One region of the Streptomyces sp. NPDC058401 genome, then DNA from elsewhere that is predicted to be linked to it. Evidence: riboswitches for the same ligand, from Rfam matches in the RefSeq annotation. Region 1 holds a riboswitch; each other region holds the start of a gene.
The links. A riboswitch is a leader RNA that binds a small molecule or an ion and turns the genes downstream of it on or off. The one in region 1 is predicted to bind cyclic di-AMP.
Positions count from the first base shown of each region.

Region 2: it holds a riboswitch for cyclic di-AMP, as region 1 does, so the genes downstream of both, ACFWNV_RS00340 (M23 family metallopeptidase) here and ACFWNV_RS17730 (transglycosylase family protein) in region 1, are expected to answer to the same signal.
Region 3: it holds a riboswitch for cyclic di-AMP, as region 1 does, so the genes downstream of both, ACFWNV_RS29355 (peptidoglycan DD-metalloendopeptidase family protein) here and ACFWNV_RS17730 (transglycosylase family protein) in region 1, are expected to answer to the same signal.

Region 1 covers NZ_JBHXKA010000042.1:2,309-12,445, reverse strand. Annotated here, with positions in the region: gene ACFWNV_RS17745 (globin domain-containing protein) at 1-165, opposite strand, end outside; gene ACFWNV_RS17740 (cytochrome P450) at 365-1,672, shown strand; gene ACFWNV_RS17735 (transglycosylase family protein) at 1,816-2,967, shown strand; cyclic di-AMP (ydaO/yuaA leader) riboswitch at 3,244-3,415, shown strand; gene ACFWNV_RS17730 (transglycosylase family protein) at 3,418-4,125, shown strand; gene eno (phosphopyruvate hydratase) at 4,452-5,732, shown strand; gene ACFWNV_RS17720 (septum formation initiator family protein) at 5,832-6,320, shown strand; gene ACFWNV_RS17715 (DUF501 domain-containing protein) at 6,361-6,918, shown strand; gene ACFWNV_RS17710 (exopolyphosphatase) at 6,915-7,856, shown strand; gene ACFWNV_RS17705 (MerR family transcriptional regulator) at 7,928-9,031, opposite strand; gene ACFWNV_RS17700 (NAD(P)/FAD-dependent oxidoreductase) at 9,486-10,137, shown strand, end outside.
Region 2 covers NZ_JBHXKA010000001.1:94,278-104,414, reverse strand. Annotated here, with positions in the region: gene ACFWNV_RS00360 (DUF5998 family protein) at 1-532, opposite strand, end outside; gene ACFWNV_RS00355 (GNAT family N-acetyltransferase) at 581-3,496, opposite strand; gene ACFWNV_RS00350 (HPr family phosphocarrier protein) at 3,681-3,962, shown strand; gene ACFWNV_RS00345 (GntR family transcriptional regulator) at 4,224-4,889, opposite strand; gene ACFWNV_RS00340 (M23 family metallopeptidase) at 5,074-5,880, opposite strand; cyclic di-AMP (ydaO/yuaA leader) riboswitch at 5,893-6,052, opposite strand; gene ACFWNV_RS00335 (M16 family metallopeptidase) at 6,290-7,657, opposite strand; gene ACFWNV_RS00330 (M16 family metallopeptidase) at 7,702-9,060, opposite strand; gene ACFWNV_RS00325 (DNA topoisomerase (ATP-hydrolyzing) subunit A) at 9,314-10,137, shown strand, end outside.
Region 3 covers NZ_JBHXKA010000102.1:20,030-30,166, forward strand. Annotated here, with positions in the region: gene ACFWNV_RS29325 (polyprenyl synthetase family protein) at 63-1,157, shown strand; gene shc (squalene--hopene cyclase) at 1,280-3,343, shown strand; gene ACFWNV_RS29335 (1-hydroxy-2-methyl-2-butenyl 4-diphosphate reductase) at 3,343-4,023, shown strand; gene hpnH (adenosyl-hopene transferase HpnH) at 4,029-5,063, shown strand; gene ACFWNV_RS29345 (aspartate aminotransferase family protein) at 5,060-6,442, shown strand; gene ACFWNV_RS29350 (tyrosine-protein phosphatase) at 6,467-7,273, opposite strand; cyclic di-AMP (ydaO/yuaA leader) riboswitch at 7,589-7,784, shown strand; gene ACFWNV_RS29355 (peptidoglycan DD-metalloendopeptidase family protein) at 7,789-8,817, shown strand; gene ACFWNV_RS29360 (winged helix DNA-binding domain-containing protein) at 8,948-10,096, shown strand.

The DNA.
Region 1 (10,137 bases):
GTTCTCCAGGTGGGCGATCACATGGGTGAGCGCGGCGAAGAGCCGGTCCCGCTGTCGTTCCATGTCTTCGAGGGAGGCCGGGAAGAGATCACGGACTCCGGGGTTGTGCCAGAAGAGGTGGGAGTAGAAGAACTTGACCGCATGCTCGGCCCGTCTCTCCACCACCGCGAAGCTGCTTTTCAAGATCCTCACATCCACAAAACCGAAAGTAGGAACGCCGGAGAACGTGAGGTCAAGCCAGAGCCGATCTACGGACAGCCGCGATAAATAGGCCATATGGGGTGACGGATGGTCGGCGGGATACGGTCTCCGGGTGCACGAGCAGACCCCCGCAGCCCCCGAAGAGCCCGCCGCCGACCAGTCCGTGGACGGATCCACGGGCGGAGCCGCCGCCGGAGCCGCCGCCGGATCCACCCCGCCCACCCCGCCCACCCCGCCGACCCTGTTCGACTGGGAGTTCGCGACCGACCCGTACCCGGCGTACGCCTGGCTCCGCGAGCACGCGCCCGTGCACCGCACCACGCTCCCCAGCGGGGTCGAGGCCTGGCTCGTCACCCGGTACGCCGACGCCCGCCAGGCCCTCGCCGACCAGCGGCTCAGCAAGAACCCGGCCCATCACGCGGGCTCCGCGCACGCCAAGGGCCGCACCGGGATCCCGGGGGAGCGCAAGGCGGAGCTGATGACGCACCTCCTCAACATCGACCCGCCGGACCACACCCGGCTGCGCCGGCTGGTGTCGAAGGCGTTCACCCCGCGCAGGGTCGCCGAGTTCACCGCGAGGGTGCAGGAACTGACCGACCACCTCATCGACCAGTTCTGTGAGAAGGGGGAGGCCGACCTCATCCACGAGTTCGCCTTCCCGCTCCCCATCTACGCCATCTGCGAGATGCTCGGTGTACCGCGAGAGGACCAGGACGACTTCCGCGACTGGGCGGGCATGATGATCCGGCACGGCGGCGGCCCGCGCGGCGGGGTGGCCCGGTCCGTGAAGCAGATGCGCACCTATCTCGGGGAGCTCATCCACCGCAAGCGCGACGACCTCGGCGACGACCTGATCTCCGATCTGATCCGGGCCAGCGACCACGGGGACCACCTGACGGAGGCCGAGGCCACCGCGATGGCCTTCATCCTCTTGTTCGCGGGGTTCGAGACCACGGTCAACCTCATCGGCAACGGGGTCCACTCCCTCTTCATGAACCCGGAGCAGCGCGCACTCCTCCAGAGCTCCCTGGCGGCCGGGGAGAGCGGGCTGCTGGCCACCGGCGTGGAGGAGCTGCTGCGCTACGACGGACCCGTGGAGCTGGCCACCTGGCGGTTCGCCACCGAGGCCTTCGAGCTCGGCGGCCAGGACATCGCGGCCGGAGACCCGGTGCTGGTGGTCCTGGCGGCCGCCGACCGGGACCCCGAACGGTTCGCCGACCCGGACACCCTGGACCTCTCCCGGACCGACAACCAGCACCTCGGATACGGGCACGGCATCCACTACTGCCTGGGCGCCCCGCTCGCCCGGCTCGAAGGGCAGACCGCGCTCGCGACCCTGCTGACGCGGCTGCCCGATCTGGAACTGGCCGTGGCTCCCGAGGAGCTGCGCTGGCGCGGCGGGCTCATCATGCGGGGGCTGCGGACGCTCCCGGTCCGCTTCACCGCCGAATCCACCGCCCAAACCACCTGAAACCGGCCTGACCGGAAGTCAGTTGACAGCCCAAACTTGTGACAGGCGTTCGAAGGCCGCTAGGTTCTGCCGTTACCCCGCCGTTATGCGAAAGGTGCAGCCTCATGCGTTCCGGGAACGGCCGCCACAGACGCCCCCGACAAGTGCCCGCACTTGTCGTCACCGCCGGAGTCACCGGCACCGCCCTCGCCCTGCCGCTGCTCGCGGCCACGGGCGCGAGCGCCGCGGAGACCTCCACATGGGACAAGGTCGCCGAGTGCGAGAGCGGTGGCACGTGGAGTGCCAACTTCGGGGGCGGCACCTACGGCGGGCTGCAGTTCAGCCAGGAGCAGTGGAAGAACGCCGGCGGGCTCGACTTCGCCGAGCGCGCCGACCTCGCCAGCCGCTCCCAGCAGATCGCCGTGGCCGAACGGGTCCTGGCCTCGCAGGGCCCCCAGGCGTGGCCGCTGTGCGGAGTGCCGGCCGGGCTGACGCAGGACGCGCCCGCCGCCGTGGTGGACCCGGGCCTGCCCGGGGGCTCCGGATCCGCCGCCCCCGCCGCCCCGTCCCGCCCGGACGACTCCGTGCCCCACACCGGCTCGGGCAAGCCCTCCACGGACTTCGGGGCCCCGACGCCCACGAGCCCGGCCGCGCCGGAGCCTTCGGGCTCGCCGCTGCCCGACTATCCCGTCGGCGTGCCCGGCGACCTCCCCGTCATGCCCGCGCCGGACCTCCAGGCGCCGCCTCCCGGCCTCCCGGGCGACCCGACGGCTCCCACGAGCCCGACGGACCCCACCGCCCCGACGGACCCCACGACTCCGGCGCCGCCGTCCGTGGATCCGACCGCGCCGGTGGACCCGACCGCTCCGGTGAGCCCGGTGGACCCGACGGTGCCGGTGAGCCCGGTGGACCCGACGGCTCCCGTCGGCCCGTCAGACCCGGCGAACCCGACGGCCCCGGCCGACCAGGGGAACTCGGCGAACCCGACAAATCCGGTCAACCCGGTTGATCCCACGGCCCCGACGGCTCCGGCCGCACCCGGCGACGCGGCCGCCCCGAGCACCCCGGCGGCCCCCGGCGCGACCGAGGGCGGCGGCAAGCACCGCGGCCAGGCCGCGGTCGAGACGCAGGCCGCGCCTGACGCCGCGTCGGACCCTTCGTACACCGTGAAGGAGGGCGACAACCTCGTCGCCATCGCGGACGCCAACGGAGTGAAGGGCGGCTGGAAGGGGCTGTACGAGGCCAACGAGCAGGTCATCGGCGGCGATGCGGACCTGATCAAGCCCGGTCAGAACCTGGATCTAACGCACCAATAGGGGCACTTAAAGCGTCCGGAACCAGCTGATTGTCCGTTTTCTGTAAGTGAGACATGTGTCTCTTCAGGTCAACTGGCGTGTCCGGCCCGGAGGGTTCCGCAAACCCCGCCCTCACCTGCGCAAACACCCTTCCGGGGAGTGCAAGTAGGCACCGTTTCCCCCCGATGTTCCTCGTTGAACATCGGGGGGAGACCTGTCTACCTTCTGAATCGCTCGCCACCGCGGGCTCCTTCGACCGCATCGCCGAATCCTGCCGGCGGACGGAGGGAACACTCGTCGCGTAAAGCGCCGAAGGCAGGAGCGGGGGAACCAAGGTAGGCGCCGGAACCGGCCGTTGAGAGACGGTCACGGAACCGGCTAGGGGTTAAGTCGAGCGCTAGGTCGCTCGGCCGGGCACTCACTCGCCCGAACCCGACAGCTCACCTCGTAGGCGTCGGTGAGGAGAACTCCATGCTGCTTTCGGGCAAGGGCAAGCACCGTCGCGGCTCCAAGGCCGTCCGCATCGTCACGCTGGCCGGCGTCGCCGGTGTCGCCGTGGCCGCTCCGCTGATGGCCGCGGGCACCGCTTCCGCCGCGACCGCCGGCGAATGGGACCGGGTCGCCGCGTGCGAGTCCGGCGGCAACTGGTCCATCAACACGGGCAACGGCTACTACGGCGGCCTGCAGTTCTCGTCCTCCACGTGGGCCGCGTACGGCGGCAAGTCGTACGCCGCGCAGGCCAACCAGGCCTCCAAGTCGCAGCAGATAGCCATCGCCGAGAAGGTCCTCAAGGGCCAGGGCAAGGGCGCCTGGCCGTCCTGTGGCGTGGGCCTGTCGAACTCCTCCTACACCGGCGGCTCCGCGGAGACCCCCGCCAAGCCGAAGGCCCAGCCGAAGCCGGCGCCGAAGGTGGAGAAGAAGGCCGAGCCGAAGAAGGAGACCAAGCGCGCCGAGGCTCCGACGACCCGCTCCGAGCGTCCGGCCGCCGCGGCCGCGCCGAAGACCGAGGCCCCCAAGACGGGCAACGGCTCCTACGAGGTCAAGTCCGGCGACACGCTGGGTGCGATCGCCGACGCGAACAAGGTGTCCGGCGGCTGGGAGAAGCTCTACGAGCTGAACAAGGACATCGTCTCGGACGCCGACCTGATCTACCCGGGTCAGAAGCTGAACCTCAGCTGAAACGTGTGAGAACGGGCGTGGCCGCTTTCGCGACACGCAGTAGTTCCGCACGGAGCTCCACCACGTAATTCCACCGCCCGGCGCGCAACCCCCTTCGCGCCGGGCGGTGCTGTGTGCACGCGCCTCCGGCCTGACGGAGCCTCCGGTCTATCGATGATCAAGGGCCCTATGTCCCGTAAGAGGGGCATTCAGGCCCTTTTTCGTCCCAGGACCCGGGCGGTCGGCTGGCCGAGTGCCCGGAGCCGGTTAGGCTCTAAGCGGCAAGGCCATCCCACGGCCTGACATGCCACCGCACACCCAGCGTCACATCCCAGAAGGAGATGCTCGTGCCGTCCATCGACGTCGTCGTAGCCCGGGAAATCCTGGACTCCCGAGGCAACCCCACGGTCGAGGTCGAGGTGGGCCTCGACGATGGCAGCACCGGCCGTGCTGCAGTCCCGTCCGGCGCCTCCACCGGAGCGTTCGAAGCCGTAGAGCTCCGCGACGGTGACCCCAACCGCTACATGGGCAAGGGCGTCGAGAAGGCGGTCCTCGCCGTCATCGAGCAGCTCGGCCCGGAGCTCGTCGGCTACGACGCCACCGAGCAGCGCCTGATCGACCAGGCGATGATCGACCTGGACGCCACCGAGAACAAGGGCTCCCTCGGCGCCAACGCCATCCTCGGTGTCTCCCTCGCCGTCGCGCACGCCGCGGCCGAGGCCTCCGACCTCCCGCTCTTCCGCTACCTCGGCGGCCCGAACGCGCACCTGCTGCCCGTTCCGATGATGAACATCCTGAACGGTGGGTCGCACGCCGACTCCAACGTCGACATCCAGGAGTTCATGATCGCCCCGATCGGCGCGGAGTCCTTCTCCGAGGCGCTGCGCTGGGGTGCCGAGGTCTACCACACCCTCAAGAAGGTCCTGCACACCAAGGGCCTCTCCACCGGTCTGGGCGACGAGGGCGGCTTCGCGCCGAACCTCGAGTCGAACCGTGCCGCGCTGGACCTCATCGTCGAGGCCATCAAGCAGGCCGGCTACGTCCCGGGCACGCAGATCGCGCTCGCGCTCGACGTCGCCGCGTCCGAGTTCTACAAGGACGGCAACTACGAGTTCGAGGGCAAGTCCCGCTCGGCCGCCGAGATGACCGACTACTACGCCGAGCTCGTCGAGGCGTACCCGCTGGTCTCCATCGAGGACCCGCTGTTCGAGGACGACTGGGACGGCTGGAAGACCCTCACCGACCGCCTGGGCTCCAAGGTCCAGATCGTCGGCGACGACCTCTTCGTCACCAACCCGGAGCGTCTCGCCCGCGGCATCGAAGAGGGCTCGGCGAACGCCCTGCTCGTCAAGGTGAACCAGATCGGTTCGCTGACCGAGACCCTGGACGCCGTCGAGATGGCCCAGCGCAACGGCTTCAAGTGCATGATGTCGCACCGCTCCGGTGAGACCGAGGACGTCACCATCGCCGACCTCGCGGTCGCCGTGAACTGCGGTCAGATCAAGACCGGCGCCCCGGCCCGCTCGGACCGTGTCGCCAAGTACAACCAGCTGCTGCGCATCGAGGAGATCCTCGACGACGCCGCGGTGTACGCGGGCCGCTCCGCGTTCCCGCGCTTCAAGGGCTGATCAGTCCTTTAGGGCGCAAGCCTCCCTACGTCCCCGCACTCGGTCCCGTACCGTGTGCGGGGACGTAGTGCGTCGTGCGCATATAGGGGAGGCGGATCAATGGCCGGGAACCGGGACCGGTTCGCCACGTTCTCGACCGCGACCAGGCTCAAGCAGCTCGGTGAGCGGACCGCGGCGCACGTGTACCGCTCGCAGTCCCGCCGGCAGGTCCGCCGCAGCCGGCTCACCGGCCGGGCCGCGCTGCTCGTGCTCGTCCTCTGTACCCTGGTCGTCGCCCTCGCGTATCCGATGCGCCAGTACGTGTCCCAGCGCTCGGAGATCGCGAAGCAGCAGAAGGACGCCGTCTCCGCGCGGGACCGGCTGGAACGGCTGCGCGACGAGAAGGCCCGCTGGCAGGACAACGCGTACGCCGAGCAGCAGGCGCGCAAGCACCTGCACTTCGTCCGGCCGGGGGAGATCAGCTACATCATGACCGACCCCGGAGCCGCCGCGGGCGAGCAGCGCCGCAGCGGACAGGCCGCCACCGACCGGCCCTGGTACTCCAACGTCTGGGACGGCGTCGACAAGGCCGACCGCCCGGGCGACTGAGTCCCACCCATCCACGAGAACGAAAAGACTTCCTCCAGGCATGCAGACGCCCCCGCCCCAGACCGACCGGACCGAGCCGACCGCCGCCGACATCGAGGCGTTCGAACAGCAGCTCGGCCGCCCCCCGCGCGGGCTCCGCGCCATCGCGCACCGCTGCCCCTGCGGGCAGCCGGACGTGGTGGAGACCGCCCCGCGGCTCCCCGACGGCACCCCCTTCCCGACGTTGTACTACCTGACCTGCCCGCGCGCCGCCGGTGCGATCGGCACGCTGGAAGCCAACGGCGTGATGAAGGAGATGCAGGCCCGCCTCGCCGTGGACCCGGAGCTGGCCGACGCCTACCGGGCCGCGCACGAGGACTACATCACCCGCCGCGACGCCATCGAGGTGCTCCAGGGCTTCCCGAGCGCCGGCGGCATGCCGGACCGGGTCAAGTGCCTGCACGTGCTGGTCGGCCACTCCCTGGCCGCGGGCCCGGGCGTGAACCCGTTCGGCGACGAGGCCCTGGCGATGCTCCCCGAGTGGTGGGCCAAGGGCGCCTGCGTCACCCCGTGCGGCGAGAAGAAGGCCGACGAGAACACGGCGGAGGCGGGCGCGTGACCCGCGTCGCGGCCGTCGACTGCGGTACGAACTCCATCCGGCTCCTCGTCGCGGACCTCGACCCCGCCACCGGCGAGCTGATCGAGCTGGACCGCCGGATGATCGTCGTCCGGCTCGGCCAGGGCGTAGACAAGACCGGCCGGCTGGCCCCGGAGGCGCTGGAGCGCACCTTTACGGCCTGCCGCGAGTACGCCGCGGTGATCAAGGAGCTGGGCGCCGAGCGCGTGCGCTTCGTGGCGACCTCGGCCTCCCGGGACGCCGAGAACCGGGACGAGTTCGTCCGGGGCGTCCTGGACATCCTGGGTGTCGAGCCCGAGGTGATCAGCGGCGACCAGGAGGCCGAGTTCTCCTTCACCGGCGCCACCGGCGAGCTGACCGGCCGCACCGACCTGGAGCGGCCCTTCCTGGTGGTGGACATCGGCGGCGGCTCCACGGAGTTCGTGGTCGGCGCCGAGCAGGTCCGGGCGGCCCGCTCCGTCGACGTGGGCTGCGTCCGGATGACCGAGCGCCACCTGACGGTGGACGGGGCCGTCACCGACCCGCCGACCGGGGAGCAGATCGCCGCGATACGGGCCGACATCGAGGCCGGGCTGGACCTGGCCTCCGAGACGGTTCCGCTGGCCGAGGCGCGCACCCTGGTGGGCCTGGCCGGCTCGGTGACCACGGTCGCCGCGATCGCCCTGGGCCTGGAGGCGTACGACTCGGCACGGATCCACCACTCCCGGATCCCCTACGAGACGGTCCGCGAGGTCAGCGAGCGGATGCTGACCCTGACGCACGCCGAGCGCGCGGCCATCCCGGTGATGCACCCGGGCCGGGTCGACGTGATCGGCGCGGGCGCCCTGGTCCTGCTGACGATCATGGAGCGCGTAGGCGCCTCCGAGGTCCTGGTCTCGGAACACGACATCCTCGACGGAATCGCCTGGTCCATCGCCTGACGCCCGATACGAACGCACACCACGGTGCCCCCGGCGGATCCCGCCGGGGGCACCGTGGTGTGTCCGGACGCCTACCCGTCCAGGCGGACCGGCATCAGGAGCGAGAACGATTCCTCGTCGTCGGGGCGGCGGATCGCCACGGGGGCCTTCGGGGCGCCGAGCTCCAGGATCAGCCGGTCCCGGGCTCCGGCCGTGAGGGCGTCCAGCAGGAACGTGCGGTTCAGGCCGACGTCGGCCGGGTCGTCATCGCCGTCGGCGCCGAGGGAGATGCCGCCCTCGGGGGTCACCCTGAGAACGCTGACGTCGCCGGTCGCGCCGTCCTGTTCGCGCTCGGCCGGGCGGACGGGGCCGGATTCCAGGGCGGCGCGGAAGGCCGGTACGTCGACGAGGACCCGGCGCCCCGCGGGCAGGGTGACCAGGCGGCGGTAGTCGGGGAACTCGTGGCCCGGGCAGCGGCCGGCCGCCTGGCGGTCCCCCGACTCCGTCTCCAGGGTCACCCGGTCGCCGTCCACGGCGAGCAGGACGGGGGCGTCGTCGCTCAGCAGCGCCCGCATCGCGTCGGCGAGGGGGGCGGGTACGAGGAGCTGGAGGCGGGGCCCGGAGTGGCCGGCGGCCCCGGCGCGGGCGACGGCCAGCCGGTAGCGGTCGGTGGCCACGACGCGCAGCGCACCGTCCTCGATGTCGAAGAGGACACCGCCGAGCACCGGCAGCTCGGGGTCGGAGCCGACGGCGAACCGGACGGCGTCCAGCGCGGCGGCCAGCTCGGGCGCGGCCAGGGTGAGCCGGGCGGTCGTACCGGCGGTGGCATGGGTGGTCGTGCTCGTGGTCATGGGGGTCTCCCGGCGGTCGAGTAGGGCGCGGATCGCGGAGAGCTCGGTGCGGGCATCGGACAGGCCCCGTTCGAGCCGGAGCAGGTGCGCCCGGAGCAGGCCGCGGACCAGATCGGTGTCCGCGCCGGCCCAGCCGGCCAGGACGAGCCGGATGTCCGCCAGGGGCATGCCGGTCCGCCGGAGCCGGGCCAGCAGCCGGGCCTCATCGACCTGCCCGGGCCCGTACCAGCGGTACCCGCTGACCGGATCCACCCGGACGGGAACCAGCACGCCGGCCCCGTCGTAGAACCGCAGGGCGCTCACGCTCAGCCCGCTGTCGAGGGCGGTCTCGCCGATACTGCGCATCTCGTTCTCCACGCCCCGAACCCTGGTCCCTCGACCAGGTCGAGGGTCAACCACAGGGGTCGGCGGCGGTCTCGGAGGGCCGTTCGGGGGTCTTAGGTCCCGTCGTCCACATGAACTTCGTGAAGTTCTTCACAAGGAAAAGGTGCCTGTGAGGGCTCCAGAGGAGCCTTTTGGGCGAGTCCGGAGCCCCCGGGGCCTTCTTTTTGCTCGCGTTCGTGCGAATGAAGGTCGCCGCGAGCCCCTGGCGGTAGGTATCCACGAAGCCGGTGGTCTACTCCGCTTGAGGGCCTGGAGGCCAGGTCGGGACTGGTGTTCAACGACTCCCGTTACACCCTGGTTCCCGTTTCGCGCCATGACCTCGGTCACGTGGGCGGCGGAGTGTAGCAGAGGGTCCGGAGGTCCTTGTGAAGGGGCTCACGAGCGTCACCCCTTGGGGTGCTGGATACTTTTCCTCATGAGCACCACGGAGCGTCCCAGGATCCTCGTTGTAGGAGGTGGGTACGTAGGCCTGTACGCAGCCAAGCGCATCATGAAGAAGATGCGTTACGGCGAGGCGACCGTCACGGTCGTCGACCCGCGCTCGTACATGACCTACCAGCCCTTCCTCCCCGAAGTGGCCGCAGGCAGCATCTCGCCTCGGCACGTCGTCGTACCGCTGCGACGCGTGCTTCCGAAGGCTGAGGTCCTCACCGGCCGGGTCACGAACATCGACCAGGACCGCAAGGTCGCCGTCGTCACGCCGCTGGTCGGCGAGGCGTACGAGCTGCCCTTCGACTACCTGGTGATCGCGCTCGGCGCCGTCTCCCGCACCTTCCCGATCCCCGGCCTCGCCGAACAGGGCATCGGCATGAAGGGCGTGGAAGAGGGCATCGGCCTGCGCAACCACGTACTCGAGCAGCTCGACAAGGCCGAGTCCACGACGGACGAGGACGTCCGCCGCAAGGCCCTCACCTTCGTCTTCGTCGGCGGCGGCTTCGCCGGCGCCGAGACGATCGGCGAGGTCGAGGACATGGCCCGCGACGCCGCGAAGTACTACGCCACGATCAAGCGCGAGGACATGCGCTTCATCCTGGTCGACGCGGCCGACAAGATCCTTCCCGAGGTCG
Region 2 (10,137 bases), on a different contig from region 1:
CCTCGGGGCCGTCGCCGGCCTCGCTGACGCGCAGGCTGAGGTCGTCGGCGGTGGAGTTGCCGGTGTAGCCGTGGTCGGCGTCGCAGTTGGCGTCGCCGCAGGCGGCGGGCTCCAGGTCGATGCGCGAGACCGCGCCCCAGCCGATGGTCAGGACGACCTCGCGGGGCAGGGTGCCCGGGGTGTAGGACTCCGGGTTGGCGACGACGCGGCTGAGCACCACGGAGGAGATGCTGGCCAGCTTGACCGACTCGGTGGAGGTGGTCGCGTACGGCGACGGGGAACCGGCGTCGGCGGCCTGCTCGTCGGTGTGGCTGACGATGAAGCGGTTGCCGGTCAGGACCAGCACGGTGACGTGCCGGCGCACCTCGTTGGAGTCGAAGGTCGTCTCCTGGTGGACCAGGTACGACGAAATCGGCTCGCCGCCCACCGCGGCCTCCACGGCCTCGGCCACGAGGGCCGGGTAGTAGCCGCTGCGCTCGATCGCCGTGCGCAGCCCCTGGGTCGTCGTACCGGATTTCGCCATGAGGTCCATCCTAAGGCCCGTACGGGGCACCCCGGCCGCCCTCGGGCCCGTCGGACCTCAGTAGCTGGGCAGGGTCCGCGGGCCGAGGTCGCCGCGGGCGGGCGGATGGGCGACGCGGACCGTGGCGCTGAGCACGGACAGTCCCTCGGCGGCCACGACGACGGGCTCCAGCGCTACCCCGACTACCTCGGGGTGGTCGTCGACGAGGCGGGAGAGGCGCAGGAGCAGTTCCTCCAGGGCGGGGGTGTCCACGGGGTCGCTGCCGCGCCAGCCGAAGAGCAGCGGGGCCGTGCGGATGGAGCGGATCAGGCTCGCCGCGTCCTTGTCCGTGGCGGGAACCAGCCGGTGGGCGGTGTCGCCGAGGAGTTCGGAGGCGACCCCGGCGAGTCCGAAGGACAGGACGGCTCCGGCGGCGGGGTCGATGACGGAGCGGATGACGGTGTCGACGCCCCGGGGGACCATCGACTGGACCACGGGGAGCAGCTCCTGCGGTTTGCCCAGCGCGTGGGTGAGCTCCTCGTACGAGCGGCGCAGCTCGGCCTCGGTGGTGAGGTCGAGGCGGACTCCGCCGAGGTCGGCGCGGTGGCGCAGGTGCGGGGCGGTGGTCTTCAGTGCGACGGGGTAGCCGAGGACCTGGGCGGCCCGGACCGCGGCGTCGGGGCTCGGGGCCGGGAGCGTGGAGAGCACCCGGATCCCGTAGCGGGCGAGCAGCTCGCGGGCATCGGGGTCGTCCAGGGTGGCCACCTGCTCCTCCCCCACCCCGGCCAGCAGGCGGGAGAGCTGCCCGGCGGCGCCGCTCTCGTCGATGTCCTCGAACTCGGGCACCTGCCCGACCTCGGCGATGCCCCGGCGCCACTGCCCGTAGCGGACGGCTTCGGCGACGGCCTTGACGGCCCGCTCGGCGGCGGGGTAGCTGGGGATCCGGGCGGTTCCGGGAGCGGGCACGGCCGTGTTCCCCGCAGCGTCGGACGCCGGCTCCGGCCGGAAGGGCGCGGCCGGGGCCGCGGGCGCGGTGACGGGCACGGAGGCGGGCGGGGCGTCGGCGCCGCGCCCGGCATCGGCCCCGGCCAGGGCCGCCAGGGCCGTCGCGGGCGTCGGCAGCGTCGCGGGCAGGGCGTTCGCGAACTGCGTCGCGGCGGTCGGCGCCGTGGCCGCCGAGAGCGCCTCCGCGAGGGCTCCCAGTTCCACGTGGACCACGGCGACCGGCTTGCCGGGGTGCGCGGCGGCGGCCGCCCGCAGGGCCTCGGCCAGATCGTCGGCGAGCGCGTGCTCGCTCACCCAGGGGATCGCGGTGACGACGACGGCGTCGGTGTCCGGCGAGGCCAGCGCGGCGCAGACGGCCGTACGGAAGTCCTCCGGCGAGGCGGCCGTGGTCAGGTCGAGCGGCGGCAGCGGCCGCAGCCCTTCCGTCAGGCAGGCGTCGTAGGTGAGCACGCCGAGCGATTCGGAGTTGCCGAGGATGGCCACCCGCGGCCCGGCCGGTACGGGCTGCGAGGCCAGCAGCAGGCCCACGTCCACCAGCTCGGTCACCGTGTCGACCCGGATGACGCCCGCCTGCCGCAGCAGCTCCGAGACGGTCGCCTCGGGCAGCCGGGTGCCGGGGACCACGTGTCCGGCGGGGGTGTGCCGGCCGCCCCTGGCGACGACCACCGGCTTGACGGCCGCGGTGCGCCGGGCGAGCCGGGTGAACTTCCTCGGGTTGCCCAGGGTCTCCAGGTACATGAGTGCGACGTCGGTGGCCTCGTCGTCGTACCAGTACTGGAGGATGTCGTTGCCGGAGACGTCGGCCCGGTTCCCGGCGGAGACGAAGGAGGACAGTCCCTCCCCGCGCCGCAGCAGCCCGGAGAGCAGTGCGATGCCGATCGCCCCGGACTGGGTGAAGAGGCCTACCCGTCCCCGCGCGGGGGCCGGAGCGGGGGCCAGGGAGGCGTTCAGCTCCACCTCGGGGGCCGTGTTGATCACCCCGAAGGCGTTCGGTCCGATCAGCCGCATCCCGTAGGAGCGCACCTGCCGCACCAGTTCGCGCTGGCGGGCCATGCCCTCGGCCCCGCTCTCCCCGTATCCGGCGGACAGGACGACCAGGCCCTGCACCCCGTGTTCTCCGCAGGCCGCGACCGCGTCCGGGACCCGGTCCGCCGGGACCGCGATGACGGCGAGGTCGACCGGGGCGCCGACGGCGCCGAGCGTGGGGTAGGCCCGTACGCCGTCGAGCAGATCGCGGGTGACCGCCTCGTTGACGGCGTAGAGGTGGCCGTGGAAGCCGCTGTCGCGCAGGTTGCGCAGGGCCGCCGCACCCACGCCCGCGAGGGAGCGGCTGACTCCGATCACCGCCACCGATCCGGGGGACAGCAGCCGCTGGACGGAGCGGGCCTCGGCGCGCTGCTCGCGGGCGCGCTGGACGGCGAGGGACTCGGCGGTCGGTTCGAGGTCGAGGGTGAGGTGGACGGAGCCGTCTTCGAAGCTGCGCTTCTGCTGGTAGCCGGCGTCGGTGAACACCTTGATCATCTTGCCGTTGGCGGGCAGCACCTCGGCCGCGAAGCGGCGGATCCCGCGTTCGCGGGCGACCGCGCCGATGTGTTCGAGCAGGGCGGAGGCGACTCCGCGCCCCTGGTGGGCGTCCTGGACGAGGAAGGCGACCTCGGCCTCGTCGGAGGGTCCGGTGGCCGAGCGGCCGTCGGCGTCGATCCGGTCGTAGCGGACGGTGGCGATGAACTCGCCGCCGATCGTCGCGGCGAGGCCGACCCGGTCCACGTAGTCGTGGTGCGTGAAGCGGTGCACGTCGCGGTCGGAGAGCCGGGGGTAGGGGGCGAAGAACCGGTAGTACTTGGACTCGTCCGAGACCTGCTCGTAGAAGCTGACCAGCCGGCCCGCGTCTTCGGTGGTGATGGGCCGGATCCGGGCGGTCCCGCCGTCCCGAAGGACGACGTCGGCTTCCCAGTGGTCCGGGTACGAGGGGTCGGACTCGGTCGTCATGGGGTCACCTTAAGGCGCGAACGCGTCGAGTGGCCTGGGCGCGGCGCATCGGGCAAGCTGACTCGAATCAGGGCAAGCTGGGGTAGGTCGAACGGCGGGAAAGTCGGGCCGAAGGTCGGTTCGACCATTCCGGACGTCGTGAGAGACTGGTCTAGACAACCGTAAGAACCTGAAGGGCATCACCATGGCAGAGCGCCGCGTCAACGTCGGCTGGGCCGAGGGCCTGCACGCTCGTCCCGCCTCGATCTTCGTCCGCGCGACGACCGCTTCCGGCGTCCCGGTGACCATCGCGAAGGCCGGCGGCGACCCCGTCAACGCCGCCTCCATGCTGGCGGTTCTGGGCCTGGGCGCCCAGGGCGGCGAGGAGATCGTCCTCTCGTCCGACGCCGATGGCGCCGAGGCCGCACTGGACCGCCTCGCGAAGCTGGTCGCCGAGGGCCTCGAGGAGCTCCCCGAGACCGTCTGACCCCTTCGGGTTCGACCCGCAGGACTCGCAGGATCCGCAGGACTTGCACGGCGAAGCCGTTGCCCCCGACCACCACGACGGTCGAGGGCAACGGCTTCGCTGCTTTCGGGGCCCCGGCCGGGGCCGGACGGAATACCCGCATCCATTCCTGCGCACTCCATTCCGGCGGCAGGAATTCCGGCCATAAAAGCCGTACGGGACACCCGGGCGCGCGGGCCCGATTACCCGGCCCGGATATCCCCCCTTTGTATACGCCGTTTGTTAATGCGGAACGCTTGCCGTGTTTACGGCAGGTTGCAAAGTCCTCACGCGCAGCCGGTGCGCCCCCGCCGCCCGGTCCACGTGCACCGCGGTCAGCGCCCGGGCCCGCTCGGCGTCGCCCCGGGCCACCGCGTCCACGATCGCGCCGTGCTCCGCCCAGGACTCCACGGGCCGCACCGGGGCCTCCACCACGTACATCCAGGCCACCTTGTGACGCATCTGGGTGAGCAGTGCGATGAGCCCGGGGCTGCCAGAGGCCTGGGAGAGCGTCTCGTGGAACCAGCCGCCCAGGGAGCGCAGATCCTCCCCCTGCCCCCTCCTGGCCCGCTCCTGCCCCAGCCTGACCAGGCCGCGCAGCACCTTCAGGTGGGCCTCGCTGCGCCGCCGGGCCGCCCGGGCGGCCGCGAGGGGCTCCAGGAGCATCCGCAGCTCCAGGAGGTCGGCCGCCTCCTGCGCGGTCGGCTCGGCCACGCAGGCGCCCGCGTGCCGGCGGGTGGTCACGAACCCCTCGGACTCCAGCGTGCGCAGCGCCTCGCGCACGGGGACGCGCGAGACCCCGTACCGGCGGGCCAGCACTTCCTCGGTCAGCCGGGCGCCGGGCCCGAACACCCCGGAGACGATGTCGTCGCGGATCGCTGTGCATACCGTGTGCGCGGGAATACGCAAGACCGGACCTCCGCCTTTTTCGTATGGCTGTGCGCGTTGCGACTCTATTGCAACACACGATAATTTCCGAGGACGGCCTGAAATACGAAACATTCACACAACGCGGGGCACGGAGCACGACAAAAGCCCCGGCTCTCAGAGAGCCGGGGCCTTCGCGGAAGACGTGTGGTGCGTGGCGAGCGGGTCAGACGCTGACGCCGTGCGAGCGCAGGTACGTGAGCGGGTTGATGTCCGAACCGTAGTCGGCGCCGGTGCGGGCCTCGAAGTGCAGGTGCGGACCGCTGGAGTTGCCGGTGGAGCCCGACAGGCCGATCTGCTGGCCCGGGGTGACCTGCTGGCCGACGGAGACGTTCAGCGAGGACATGTGCCCGTACTGGGTGTACGTGCCGTCGGCGTGCTTGATGACGACGTTGTTGCCGTACGCGCCGCCCCAGCCCGCCTCGACCACGGTACCCAGGCCGACCGCGTGCACGGAGGTGCCGGAGGAGGCGTGGAAGTCGATGCCGGTGTGGCTGCCGGAGGACCACATGCCGCCGCCCGCGTGGTACTGCGTGCTGACGTAGGAGCCGTCGATCGGCGAGACGAAGGTGTTGAGGCGCTTGCGCTCCTCTTCGCGGGCGGCGCGCTCGGCGGCCTCGCGCTCGGCCTTCGCCTGGGCTTCGGCCTTCGCCTTGGCCTCGGCGGCGCGCTGCTTGGCGTCGGCCTCGGCCTGCGCCTTGGCGGCGGCGGCCTCGGCGGCCCGCTGCTGGGACTGGGCCTGGGCCTCGACGTCACCGGCGAGCTCGTCGGCCACCACGATGGTGTTGAGGGTGCCGGTGTCCTCGATGGAGGGCGAGTGGTCCGCGGCGAACGCGGGACCGGCGAGGGAGCCGACGACACCAGTGGTGGCGAGGGCGGCTATGCCGGCGTAGCCGGCGGTCCTGCGGCTGAGACGGCTCGAACCACGGTGCTTGCCGGAACCGGAACCGGCTGCACGACTGCCAAACGCCATGAAGAGGTTGATCCTTTCCTTCCCTCTCGCCTACCGGGTTAGCTGACGGGTTCGGAGCAGGAAGGTCTCCTACGGGCCCCCTCTTGCGAGGCGGTCCGATTCACCCCAGGGACACAAGTGGGTCCCCGGCTCCCCAGGCTCGCGCCTGACGGGGACTCGGCGATCGCTGTCCGGTGCCGCGGGTGCGGCGGTTACAACTGACGAACAGCACGGCCGACGCTAGGCGGATCATCAGTCAATCGCCAAACAGACGCGCCCTTTTGTTGCGTACGCCACACCGCATACAAGCAACCACACCACTAAAGGGAAAATAAGGACAAAAGGGGCCCCGGCGGACAAGCCGCCGGAGCCCCTTGAGCGGCGGGCCAGTTGACGGCCCGCCGGACATCAGCCGGAGATCAACTGACGATCAGTTGGTGACCACGGTCACTTCGCCGATGCCGAGCGCCCGTACGGGCTCCTCGATCTGCGAGGCGTCGCCCACCAGGACCGTGACCAGACGGTCCACCGGGAAGGCGCTCACGACCGCCGAAGTGGCCTCCACCGTGCCGGTTTCGGCGAGCCGCGCGTACAACTGCGCCTGGTAGTCGTCCGGCAGCTCCTGCTCGACCTGGTCGGCGAGCGTGCCCGCCACGGAGGCCGCCGTCTCGAACTTCAGCGGGGCCACCCCCACCAAGTTCTGCACGGCCACGTCCCGTTCGGCGTCGGTCAGACCGCCCTCCGCGAGGGTGCGCAGCACCGTCCAGAGGTCGTCCAGGGCCGGGCCGGTGTTCGGGGTGTCCACCGAGCCGCTGATGGCGAGCATCGAGGCGCCCTTGCCGTCGGCGGTGGAGCGCAGCACCTGGCCGAAGGCGCGCACGCCGTACGTGTACCCCTTCTCCTCGCGCAGCACCTTGTCCAGCCGGGAGGTGAGCGTGCCGCCCAGGCAGTACGTGCCGAGCACCTGGGGCGCCCAGACCCGGTCGTGCCGGTCGGCCCCGATGCGGCCGATCAGCAGCTGCGTCTGGACCGCGCCGGGGCGGTCCACGATGACCACGCGGCCCGTGTCGTCGGCGGTGATCGGCGCAACCGCGCGCGGGGCGGTGGTGTCACCGGTCCACGCGCCCAGGGTGTCGGCCAGGACGGCGTCCAGGTCGATGCCGGTCAGGTCGCCCACGACCACCGCGGTGGCGGTCGCGGGGCGCACGTGGGCCTCGTAGAAGGCGCGTACGGCCGCGGAGTCGATGCGGGCGACCGTCTCCTCGGTGCCCTGGCGCGGGCGCGACATCCGCAGCGACGCCGGGAAGAGCTCCTTCGAGAGCTGCTTCGCGGCGCGGCGCTGCGGGTTGGCGCTCTCGTGCGGGATCTCGTCGAGCCGGTTGCGCACCAGGCGGTCGACCTCGGCGTCGGCGAAGGCCGGCGCGCGCAGGGCCTCGGCGACCAGCCCCAGCGCCTTGTGCAGGCGGGAGGCCGGAACCTCCAGGGAGACCCGCAGGCCCGGGTGGTCGGCGTGCGCGTCGAGGGTGGCGCCGCAGCGCTCCAGCTCGGCGGCGAACTCCTCGGCGGAACGCTTGTCGGTGCCCTCGGACAGGGCGCGCACCATGATCGTGGCCACCCCGTCGAGGCCCTCGGGCTCCGCGTCGAGCGGGGCGGCGAGGTTGATCTCGACCGCGACCACCTGCTGGCCCGGACGCTGGCAGCGCAGCAGGGTCAGGCCGTTGGCCAGGACCCCGCGCTCGGGGGCCGGGAAGGCCCACGGCTGCGGTTCGCCGGCCTCGGGGCGCGGGTGGAAGGTCATCGTGACGGCTGCGGTGTCGGCTGCGGTGTCGGCTGCGGTGTCGCTCACTGCTCCGCCCCCTCGTTCTGGTCGCTCGCGTCGGTCTCTTCGATGTCATCCGCGGCGATCGGCTCGTAGACGAGCACCGCACGGTTGTCCGGGCGCAGTCGGGCCGCGGCCACGGCCTGCACCTCCTCGGCGGTGATGTCGAGGACGCGCTGGACGGCGGTCAGCGCGAGCTGCGGGTCGCCGAACAGCACCGCGAAGCGGCACAGTTCGTCGGCGCGGCCGGCCACCGTGCTCAGCCGGTCCAGCCACTCTCGCTCCAGCTGGGCCTGCGCGCGCTCCATCTCCTCGGCCGTCGGGCCCTCGGCGGCGAACCGCGCGAGCTCCTCGTCGACGGCCGCCTCGATGGCGGGCACCTCGACCCCGCTGGAGGTCTTGACGTCCAGCCAGCCCAGCGAGGGCGCGCCGGCGAGGCGCAGCATGCCGAAACCGGCCGCGACGGCGCTCTGGTCGCGGCGCACCAGGCGGTTGTGGAGCCGGGAGGACTCGCCGCTGCCCAGGACGGTCAGCGCCACGTCGGCGGCGTCGCACTCGCGGGTGCCGTCGTGCGGGAGCCGGTAGGCCGCCATCAGCGCACGGGCCGGTACCTCCTCGACGATCTCCTCGCGCAGCTGCCCGCCCATGATCTCGGGCAGCGAGCCGTCGCGCGGCGGCTGCTTGCCGTCGTGCCCGGGGATCGTGCCGAAGTACTTCTCGACCCAGGCGAGCGTCTTCTCGGGGTCGATGTCGCCGACGACCGAGAGCACCGCGTTGTTGGGCGCGTAGTACGTACGGAAGAACGCGCGCGCGTCCTCCAGGGACGCGGCGTCCAGATCGGCCATGGAGCCGATCGGGGTGTGGTGGTACGGGTGGCCCTCCGGGTAGGCCAGGGCCGTCAGCTTCTCGAAGGCCGTGCCGTACGGGACGTTGTCGTACCGCTGGCGGCGCTCGTTCTTGACGACGTCGCGCTGGTTCTCCATGGACTCGTCGTCCAGGGCGGCCAGCAGCGAGCCCATCCGGTCCGCCTCCAGCCACAGCGCGAGCTCCAGCTGGTGGGTCGGCATCGTCTCGAAGTAGTTGGTCCGCTCGAAGCTGGTGGTTCCGTTGAGGGAACCGCCGGCTCCCTGGACCAGTTCGAAGTGGCCGTTGCCGGAGACGTTCTTCGAGCCCTGGAACATCAGGTGCTCGAAGAGGTGAGCCAGGCCCGTACGTCCCTTGACTTCGTGGCGCGAGCCGACGTCGTACCAGAGGCAGACCGCGGCGACCGGGGTCAGGTGGTCCTCGGACAGCACCACGCGCAGGCCGTTGGCCAGCCGGTGCTCGGTCGCTGTGAGGCCGCCGGAGCCGGCGTGAGCTGTGGCCGTGTGACCCATGGGCATGTGGTCCCTTCGATCGCGATGCAGAGATTCCTGTCAGACCTGCCACTGTATGCAAGCGTGTCGGCAGGCGGAGAAGTTCCCGGCCCAGTCCTGGGTCGGAGTCGGCGTTGTCGGTGCCTCGGGCCACAATGGTCCGCGTCACCCCTGTCCGAAACCGCTCGTCCGCCCGTACCCGCCCCGCCCCAGTCCCGTACCCGCCCCACCCCGTGAGAGCTCAGCTCATCCCGATTCTTGGTTAAGGAGCCGCGCAGCGATGGCCCGCCGCAGCACGAAGACCCCGCCGCCGGAGGATTTCGAGGAGAAGATCCTCGACATCGACGTCGTCGACGAAATGCAGGGCTCCTTCCTCGAGTACGCGTACTCGGTGATCTACTCCCGCGCCCTGCCCGACGCCCGCGACGGCATGAAGCCGGTGCACCGGCGCATCGTCTACCAGATGAACGAGATGGGCCTGCGCCCCGACCGCGGCTACGTGAAGTGCGCCCGGGTCGTCGGCGAGGTCATGGGCAAGCTGCACCCGCACGGCGACGCGTCGATCTACGACGCCCTCGTGCGCATGGCGCAGCCCTTCTCCATGCGGCTCCCGCTGGTCGACGGCCACGGCAACTTCGGCTCGCTCGGCAACGACGACCCGCCCGCCGCGATGCGGTACACCGAGTCGAAGATGGCCGACGCCGCCTCGCTGATGACGGACGGGATCGACGAGGACACCGTCGACTTCGCCGCGAACTACGACGGCCAGGAGCGCGAGCCGGTCGTCCTTCCCGCCGCCTACCCGAACCTGCTGGTCAACGGCGCGTCCGGGATCGCGGTGGGCATGGCCACCAACATGGCCCCGCACAACCTCGGCGAGGTCATCGCGGCCGCCCGCCACCTGATCCGCTACCCGGAGGCGGACCTGGAAGCGCTGATGCGCTTCGTACCGGGTCCCGACCTGCCCACCGGCGGCCGGATCGTGGGCCTCTCGGGCATCAAGGACGCCTACGAGAACGGCCGCGGCACCTTCAAGATCCGTGCCACGGTGGCCCTGGAGGACGTGACCCCGCGCCGCAAGGGGCTGGTCGTCACCGAACTGCC
Region 3 (10,137 bases), on a different contig from region 1:
CCGGCACCACCGGCACCGCAGCACCAAGCACCGCAGTACGTACAGGAACCAGAGGAGAGCCAGTGAACCCGGGGAATCCGGCCGTCGAGAACACGGACGCCAGTGCGGGCCCGGCCGGCGGGGAGAAGGCGGACACGTTCGCCCTCCTCGAACGAGGCCGTACGCTCTCGACGCCCGTGCTCCGCGCCGCCGTGGACCGGCTCGCCGCGCCCATGGACACCGTCGCCGCCTACCACTTCGGCTGGATCGACGCCCACGGCAACCCGGCGGACGGCGACGGCGGCAAAGCCGTCCGCCCCGCCCTCGCCCTGCTCTCCGCGGAGGCCGCCGGCGCCGCCGCCGAGGTCGGCATCCCCGGCGCCGTCGCGGTCGAGCTCGTCCACAACTTCTCGCTGCTGCACGATGACCTGATGGACGGCGACGAGCAGCGCCGCCACCGCGACACCGTGTGGAAGGTCCACGGACCCGCCCTCGCGATCCTGGTCGGCGACGCCCTGTTCGCCCTGGCCAACGAGGTGCTGCTGGAGCTCGGCACGGTCGAGGCCGGCCGCGCGGCACGCCGTCTGACCACCGCCAGCCGCAAGCTCATCGACGGCCAGGCCCAGGACATCTCCTACGAGCACCGCGAGAGCGTGACCGTGGAAGAGTGCCTGGAGATGGAGGGCAACAAGACCGGCGCCCTGCTCGCCTGCGCGGTCTCCATCGGCGCCGTGCTCGGCGGCGCGGACGACCGCACCGCCGACAAGCTGGAGGAGTACGGCTACCACCTCGGCCTCGCCTTCCAGGCCGTCGACGACCTCCTCGGCATCTGGGGCGACCCGGAGTCCACCGGCAAGCAGACCTGGAGCGACCTGCGCCAGCGCAAGAAGTCGCTGCCCGTCGTCGCCGCCCTCGCCGCCGGCGGTCCGGCCAGTGAGGAACTCACCGAGCTGCTCGCCGCCGACGCCAAGAGCAACGACTTCGAGAACTTCTCCGAGGAGGAGTTCGCGGCCCGCGCCGCGCTCATCGAGGCCGCCGGCGGCCGCCGGTGGACCGCCGACGAGGCGCGCCGCCAGTACGAGATCGCCATCAAGGCCCTCGACGACGTGGACATGGACCAGCGCGTGCGCGACCAGCTCGTGGCGCTCGCCGACTTCGTCGTCGTGCGCAAGAGGTGATCACCACCCGTACACGCATATGAATCGCAAGTCGCCGGACGGTACTGCTTGGTAGTAGTACCGTCCGACGGCAACCCCCAGAACAGCGGATGACAGAGGACACTGCACGCAAAGGGGAAGCCATGACTGCGACGACCGACGGCGGCGCCCATGCCTGCGGCGCCGACCCCGACGACACCGGGACCGCCGGACCGCCGGGCCCGGCACCGGTACCGGGCGCCGGCCCGGACCCCGGCCCCGCCGCGCTGCGCGGGGTCCGCGCGGCCATCGAGCGGGCGGTCCGGGACCTGCTCGACCGGCAGGACGAGGCCGGCTGGTGGAAGGGCGACCTGGAGACCAACGTCACCATGGACGCCGAGGACCTGCTGCTGCGCCAGTTCCTCGGAATCCGGGACGAGGCCACCACCCGGGCCGCGGCCCTGTTCATCCGCGGAGAGCAGCAGGACGACGGCACCTGGGCCACCTTCCACGGCGGCCCCTGCGACCTCTCCGCCACCATCGAGGCCTACGTGGCCCTGCGCCTGGCCGGAGACGCGCCCGACGCCCCGCACATGGCCCGCGCCTCGGCGTGGATCCGGGCCCACGGGGGACTCGCGGGCGCCCGCGTCTTCACCCGCATCTGGCTGGCGCTGTTCGGCTGGTGGAGCTGGGACCACCTGCCCGAACTCCCGCCCGAACTGCTGTTCCTGCCGTCCTGGGTGCCGCTGAACATCTACGACTTCGGCTGCTGGGCCCGGCAGACCATCGTCCCCCTCACCGTGGTCTCCGCCCTGCGCCCGGTCCGCCCGGCCCCCTTCGCCCTGGACGAGCTGCACACCGACGCGCGGACCCCGTACCCCGCCAGGAAGCTGGCGCCGCTGGCCAGTTGGGGCGGCGCCTTCCAGCGGATGGACAAGGCCCTGCACGTCTACCGCCGGTTCGCCCCGCGCCGGCTGCGCGCGGCCGCCATGGCCAGCGCCGGCCGCTGGATCGTGGAACGGCAGGAGAACGACGGCTGCTGGGGCGGCATCCAGCCGCCCGCCGTGTACTCCGTCATCGCCCTGCACCTGCTCGGCTACGACCTCCGCCACCCGGTGATGCGCGCCGGACTGGAGTCCCTGGACCGCTTCGCCGTCTGGCGCGCCGACGGCGCCCGCATGATCGAAGCCTGCCAGTCCCCGGTGTGGGACACCTGCCTGGCCGCCATCGCGCTGGCCGACGCGGGACTGAGACCCGACCACCCGGCCCTGGTCAAGGCCGCCGACTGGATGCTCGACGAGGAGATCGTGCGCAGCGGCGACTGGGCCGTGCGCCGGCCCGGACTGGCCCCGGGCGGCTGGGCGTTCGAGTTCCACAACGACAACTACCCCGACATCGACGACACCGCCGAGGTCGTCCTCGCCCTGCGCCGGGTCAAGCACCCCGACCCGGAGCGGCTGGAGGGCGCCATCGCCCGGGGGGTGTCCTGGAACCTCGGCATGCAGTCGAAGAACGGCGCCTGGGGCGCCTTCGACGCCGACAACACCAGCCCCTACCCCAACAAGCTGCCCTTCTGCGACTTCGGCGAGGTCATCGACCCGCCCTCGGCCGACGTCACCGCCCACGTGGTGGAGATGCTCGCCGTCGAGGGCCGCGCGGGCGACGCGCGCACCCGGCGCGGCATCGCCTGGCTCCTTGCCGAACAGGACCCGAACGGCGGCTGGTTCGGCCGCTGGGGCACCAACTACGTGTACGGGACCGGCTCGGTGGTCCCGGCGCTGACCGCAGCCGGCTACGCCCCCTCGCACCCCGCGATCCGGCGGGCCGTGGCCTGGCTGGAATCCGTACAGAACGAGGACGGGGGATGGGGCGAGGACCAACGCTCCTACCAGGACCCGTCCTGGGCGGGGAAGGGTGCCTCGACGGCCTCGCAGACGGCGTGGGCGCTGATGGCCCTGCTGTCGGCGGGGGAGCGCGACGCGCCGTCCGTGGAGCGGGGGATCGGCTACCTGGTCTCCACCCAGCGCCCCGACGGCACCTGGGACGAGCCCTACTTCACCGGTACCGGATTCCCCTGGGACTTCTCCATCAACTACCACCTGTACCGCCAGGTCTTCCCGCTCACCGCGCTGGGCCGCTACCTCCACGGAGAACCGTTCGGCCCGGGCGGACGGTACGCGGACGCGGCCGCCCTCCCGCGCACGGCCCCGTCCCCCGGGGAGGCCTGATGACCGACGGCCCCGCCGCGGCCGTGCCGCCGCTGCTGATCGCCTGCGCGCTGCGCATCGAGCGGACCGCCCTGCGCAGCGCCCCGTACCGCGGTGGTCGGGAGCGGGGCGCGCCCGAGCGGTACGAGGTGCTGCGCACCGGCATGGGCCCGCACGCGGCCGAGCGCGCCGTCGGCCGCAAGCTGGCCGAGCCGCAGCTGCACGGCGCCGCCGTGCTCGCCACCGGCTTCTGCGCCGGGCTGCTGCCCGGCATGAGCCCCGGCGACCTGATCGTCGCCGAGGAGACCCGGGACCCGCGCGGCACGGTCGCCTGCGCCGGTACCGCCCTGCTCGCCGAGGCACTGGCCCGGGCGGTACCCGGCCGGACCGTACACCTCGGTGCACTGACCGGATCCGACCACGTCGTCCGGGGCCAGGAGCGCGCCCAGCTGCGCGCCGGCGGCGCCGTCGGGGTCGACATGGAATCGGCCGCCACCCTGTGGACCGCGACCCGGGGCGGGAGCGCCCCGGGCTCCCGGGACCGTCCGGTTGCGGCCGTCCGGGTGATCGTGGACGCTCCGGAGCATGAGCTCGTCCGTATCGGCACCGTCCGCGGGGGAATATCGGCCTTTCGCGTACTGCGTGCCGTACTGCCTGCGTTTTACGAATGGCACCGTTCTTTGCTGCTCCCCAGGAGGTGAGCCAGATGGCCATGCCACTGCGACAGACCATCAGGGTCGGGACGTACCTGCTCGAACAGAAGCTCCGCAAGCGTGAGAAGTTCCCGCTGATCGTCGAGCTGGAACCGCTCTACGCCTGCAACCTGGCCTGCGAGGGGTGCGGGAAGATCCAGCACCCGGCCGGGGTGCTCAAGCAGCGCATGCCCGTGGCCCAGGCGGTGGGCGCCGTGATGGAATCGGGCGCGCCGATGGTGTCCATCGCGGGCGGCGAGCCCTTGATGCACCCGCAGATCGACGAGATCGTGCGCCAGTTGGTGGCCAAGCGGAAGTACGTCTTCCTCTGCACCAACGCCATGCTGCTCCGCAAGAAGATCGAGAAGTTCACGCCCTCCCCGTACTTCGCCTTCGCCGTGCACATCGACGGGCTGCGCGAGCGCCACGACGAGTCGGTGGCGAAGGAAGGCGTCTTCGACGAGGCGGTCGAGGCCATCAAGGAGGCGAAGAAGCGCGGATTCCGGGTCACGACCAACTCCACCTTCTTCAACACCGACACCCCGCAGACCATCATCGAGGTCCTCAACTACCTCAATGACGATCTCCAGGTGGACGAGATGATGATCTCGCCGGCCTACGCCTACGAAAAGGCTCCCGACCAGGAGCACTTCCTCGGCGTCGAACAGACCCGCGAACTCTTCAAGAAGGCTTTCGCCGGAGGCAACCGGCGCCGCTGGCGGCTCAACCACTCCCCGCTCTTCCTGGACTTCCTGGAAGGCAAAGCCGATTTCCCCTGCACCGCCTGGGCCATTCCGAATTACTCGCTCTTCGGCTGGCAGCGGCCCTGCTATCTGATGAGCGACGGGTACGTGCCCTCGTACCGGGAACTGATCGAGGAGACCGACTGGAGCAAGTACGGCCGCGGGAAGGACCCGCGCTGCGCGAACTGCATGGCGCACTGCGGGTACGAGCCCACGGCCGTCCTGGCCACCATGGGGTCGCTGAAGGAGTCGCTGCGGGCGGTCCGCGAGACCGTGGGGGGCGGGAGCAGGGACAAGTCGGTATGACCGGCTTCGATCTCGGCGCCCTGCTGGCCGAGCGGGGTGGCGAGCGGTACGAGCTGCACGCCCGCCACCTCAACCACCAGCTGCCGCGCATGCTGCACACCATCGGGTTCGACAAGGTCTACGTACGGGCCGAGGGAGCCCACTTCTGGGATGCCGAGGGCAACGACTACCTCGACATGCTGGCCGGGTTCGGTGTGATGGGGCTGGGCCGCCACCACCCGGTGGTCAGGCAGGCCCTGCACGACGTGCTGGACGCCCAGCTCGCCGACCTCACCCGCTTCGACTGCCAGCCGCTGCCCGGGCTGCTGGCCGAGAAGCTGCTCTCCCACAGCCCGCACCTGGACCGGGTCTTCTTCGGCAACAGCGGCACCGAGGCCGTGGAGACCGCCCTGAAGTTCGCCCGGTACGCCACCGGGCGGCCCAGGGTCCTCTACTGCCACCACGCCTTCCACGGGCTCACCACGGGCTCGCTCTCGGTCAACGGCGAGGCCGGCTTCCGCGACGGCTTCGCGCCGCTGCTGCCGGACACCGCGATCGCCCTCGGGGACCTGGCCGCCCTGGAGCGGGAGCTGAAGAAGGGGGACGTGGCGGCCCTCGTCGTCGAGCCGATCCAGGGCAAGGGGGTGCTCGCGGCCCCGCCCGGCTTCCTGCTCGCCGCACAGGAGCTGCTCCACCGGCGGGGTGCGCTGCTGATCGCCGACGAGGTGCAGACGGGCCTAGGACGGACCGGCGACTTCTACGCCTACCAGCACGAGGCCGGGGTCGAACCGGACCTGGTCTGCGTGGCGAAGGCCCTCTCCGGCGGCTATGTCCCCGTCGGCGCCACCCTGGGCAAGGACTGGATCTTCAAGAAGGTCTACTCCTCCATGGACCGGGTCCTCGTCCACTCCGCCAGCTTCGGCTCCAACGCGCAGGCGATGGCGGCCGGGCTCGCCGTCCTCTCCGTCATGGAGGACGAGCAGGTCGTGGCCAACGCCCGCGCGATGGGCGACCTGCTGCGCGGGCGGCTCGCCGCGCTCGTGGACACGTACGAACTGCTCCACGAGGTACGGGGCCGCGGGCTCATGATCGGCATCGAGTTCGGCCGGCCGTCCTCGCTCGGGCTGCGGAGCCGTTGGAGCATGCTCCAGGCGGCGCGCAAGGGGCTGTTCGCGCAGATGGTCGTGGTGCCGCTGCTGCAGAAGCACCGGATCCTCACGCAGGTCTCCGGCGACCACCTCGAAGTGATCAAGCTGATCCCGCCGCTGATCGTGGACGAGGCGGACGTCGACCGGTTCGTCGGCGCCTTCCGCGCGGTCATGGACGAGGCCCACGGCGGCGGCGCGCTGATGTGGGACTTCGGCCGGACACTGGTGAAGCAGGCCGTCGCCAACCGCTGAGACGACGGCCCGGCTCGTGGGGCCTCAGTCCAGCAGGCGGTCGCGGAGCCCGGCGAGGGTCTCGGGCGCGAGCCCGAGGCCCTCCGCCAGGTAGCGCTCCACGCCGCCCCACTCCTCGTCGATGGTGTCGAAGGCCGCGGTCAGATACGGGGCGCGGGCGTCGAAGAGCGGGGAGAGCAGCTCCATCACCTCGGGGGCACGGGCCTCGGGCGCATCGCTGCCCCGGCGGACCCGGTAGCGGTTGTGCGGGGCGTTCGACTCCAGGTAGTCCGCGACGATCGCCTCCCGCTCGACGCCCAGCGCGAGCAGGGTGACGGCGATCGACAGGCCCGCCCGGTCCTTCCCGGCGGCGCAGTGCATGAGGGCCGGGACGCTGTTCTCGGCGAGCGCCCGTACCACCCGGCCGTGCTCGGCGGTCCGGGTCCGGATCATCGTCCGGTACGAACGGGACATCCGCGCGGCGCCCTTCCCCCCGCCCAGGATCTCGCGGAGCTGCGCCAGGTCCCCGCCGCGGACCATCTTCCAGAACTCGCTGCCGTCGGCCGGATCCGTCAGCGGAATGTTGACGTTGAGCACGCCGGGCAGCTCCACGTCCGGACCCTCCAGCGCGTGGTCGGCTCCGTTGCGGAAGTCGAAGACGGTGTGCAGTCCGAGCGACCCGAGGAACTCCGCGTCGGTTTCGGTGGCATGCGCCAGATGTCCGCTTCGGAATAGTTGTCCCGACTTGACCCGTCGGCCGTCCACGGTCGGCAACCCGCCCACGTCGCGGAAGTTGCGCACTCCGGTCAGCATCGGCTCCTCGTGCGGACTCTGGGGTATCGGCTGGGTCACCGGGCTCCTCCGTGTCATCGTCGTTGATGGTGTCCGAATTACGCTACTTGCTGACAACTTGCCATAGCGAGAGGCGAGATCGGACATGCCCCCGTGAGCCAGATCATACGGTGACGGTGAGTGCCTGATCGCTAATGGCGAATTGCCTTGTCGGGGCGGCTGTTGAAGGTGCGGAATGGACGGAGGGTGACCGGAATTCCGGCAGTCCGTCATCTTCAAGATTCCGTTGGGGAATTCATGACTTGTTCCGTGCGGGCGGACTCGATTACGTTCGCGATCGATCCGGACGGACCGCCTAATCCTGCCGCCGACCGGAAACCGCACCCGACTATTCACGCGCGCGGCAGGAGCGGGGGAACCAGGTAAGCCGCTGTCCCGGATCTCGTGTCGAGATCCTTACAACCGGACAGCTCGGGGTGAAGCCGTACATGTGCTGTTCACCGGCACAGAGGCGGCCGGACATCTCCCGTCCGAACCCGACAGCTCACCTCGCAGGCGTCGGAGAGGAATGCGCCATGTCCGGAACGGGTAAGCACCGCCGTCCCAAGTCCCGCTCGATATCCCGCGGGTTCGCCGCCGCGGGCACCGGTGGCGCGGCCCTCGCGCTTCCGCTGCTCGGCGCCACCGGCGCCCACGCCGCGGGCGCCCCGGCCGCGGCCCCCGCCGCCGCTCCGGTCCAGGCGCCGCAGGCCGTGGCCGCCCAGGTGCCCGCCGCGCTCCAGGCCGCGCCGGCCGCCGCGCAGAGCGCCCCCACCGTCTACACCGTGGTGCCGGGCGACTACCTCTCCAAGATCGCCGAGAGCCGGCACCTCACCGGCGGCTGGCAGCAGCTCTACGCGGACAACCGCGAGGCCGTCGGTACCGACCCCTCGCTGATCCACCCGGGCCTCAAGCTCACGCTCGGCGCGAAGGGCTCGGCTCCGGCCGCGGCGGCCCAGTCGGCGCCGGCCGAAACGCCGAAGCCGGCCAAGAAGTCCGCTTCCTCTGCTCCTTCCGATTCTTCTGCTTCATCGGATTCCTCCAGCGCCGATGAGGCCTCCTCCGATGAGGGTTCCTCGGACGAGGGTTCCTCGGACGAGGCCGCCGCGCCCGCCCCCAAGGCCAAGGCCCCCGCCAAGCAGCAGGGCGGTTCCACCTCGACCGGCTTCGTCGCCCCGGTCGGCGGCGGCACCTCCACCGCGTACAAGACCGCCGGCTCCATGTGGTCCAGCGGCTACCACACCGGGGTCGACTTCTCCGCGAGCACCGGCACCACCGTCAAGGCGGTCGGCGCCGGCACCGTGGTCTCCGCCGGCTGGGGCGGCGCGTACGGCAACGAGGTCGTCATCCGTCACGCCGACGGCAAGTACAGCCAGTACGCGCACCTCTCCCAGCTGTCCGTCTCGTCCGGCCAGAGCGTCAGCGCCGGGCAGACCCTCGGCCTCTCCGGTGCCACGGGCAACGTGACCGGCCCGCACCTGCACTTCGAGATCCGCACCGGGCCCTCGTACGGCTCGGACATCGACCCGCTGGCCTACCTCCGGTCGAAGGGCGTCAGCATCTGAACCCGGGGCGCTGTCGGAGGTGCCGGTTAGGCTGCACGCTTCGACAGGGCACGGGACGGGACGGTCGGGGCATGAAGGCCAGCACCATGAAGGCCGGCACCATGAAGGCCAGCACCATGAAGGCCGGCACGTGAAGGTCAGCGCGGGAGAGCTCAACCGCGCGACCCTCGCACGGCAGTTGCTGCTGCGGCGCGAGGCGCTGAGCGTCGGTGACGCGGTCCGCCGGGTGGTCGCCCTGCAGGCGCAGCACGCGGCCTCGCCCTACCTCGCGCTGTGGAACCGGCTCGCCGGTTTCGACCCGGCCGAGCTCGACGCCGCCTTCACGGGGCGCGAGGTGCTCAAGTCGACGCTGATGCGGCTGACCCTGCACGCCGTGCACGCGCAGGACTACCCGTCCTTCCGGGAGGCCGTGCAGCCGTCCGTACGGGCCGCCCGGCTCGGGACCCGCTTCACGGACTCGGGGCTGACGGCCGAGGACGCCGACGTCCTCGTGCCGGAGCTGCTGGACTTCGCCGACCGGCCCCGTACGACGGCGGAGTGCGAGGCCTGGCTCGGACGGCGGCTCGGAGAGGCGCCAAGGCCCGGAGCCTGGTGGGGGCTGCGGCAGTACGCACCCCTGCTGCACGCGCCCACCGCCGCACCGTGGTCGTTCGGGGAGCGTCCGTCCTACGTCGCACCCCCGAGCCGGCCGCGCACCGTACCGGCGGACCCGGAGGCATCGGAGGAGTCGCTGCGGACGCTGGTCCTGCGCTACCTGGAGGGTTTCGGGCCGGCGTCGGCGGCGGACGTGGCGCGGTTCTCCCTGGTCCAGCGGGCCAGGGTCCGCCAGGCGCTGCGGGCGCTGGAGCTCTCCGGCAGGCTGGAGCGGCTGGCGGGGCCGGAGGGCGAGGAACTGTTCGACGTCCAGGGCGCCCCGCGTCCGGCGGGGGACACACCCGCGCCGCCCCGGCTGATGGCCATGTGGGACAGCGTGCTGCTGGCCTACGCCGACCGGAGCCGCATCGTCCCGCCGCAGTACCGCAAGCTCGTCGCACGGATGAACGGCGACACCCTGGCGACCCTGCTGGTCGACGGGCGTGTCGCCGGGGTGTGGCGCCCGGCGGGCAACGGGATCGAGGCGACCGCGTTCCACCCCCTGCCGGAGGAGGTCTGGGAGGCGCTCGCCGGCGAGGCGAAGGCGCTGACGGCCTTCCTGGCCGACCGCGAGCCCGAGGTCTACCGGCGGTACGGCCACTGGTGGAACAAACTGCCGAGCGCCGAAACCCGGCTGCTCGCCTGAACCGTGGGGCCGGGACCGGAGGGGGGTCCCGGTTCCACCCG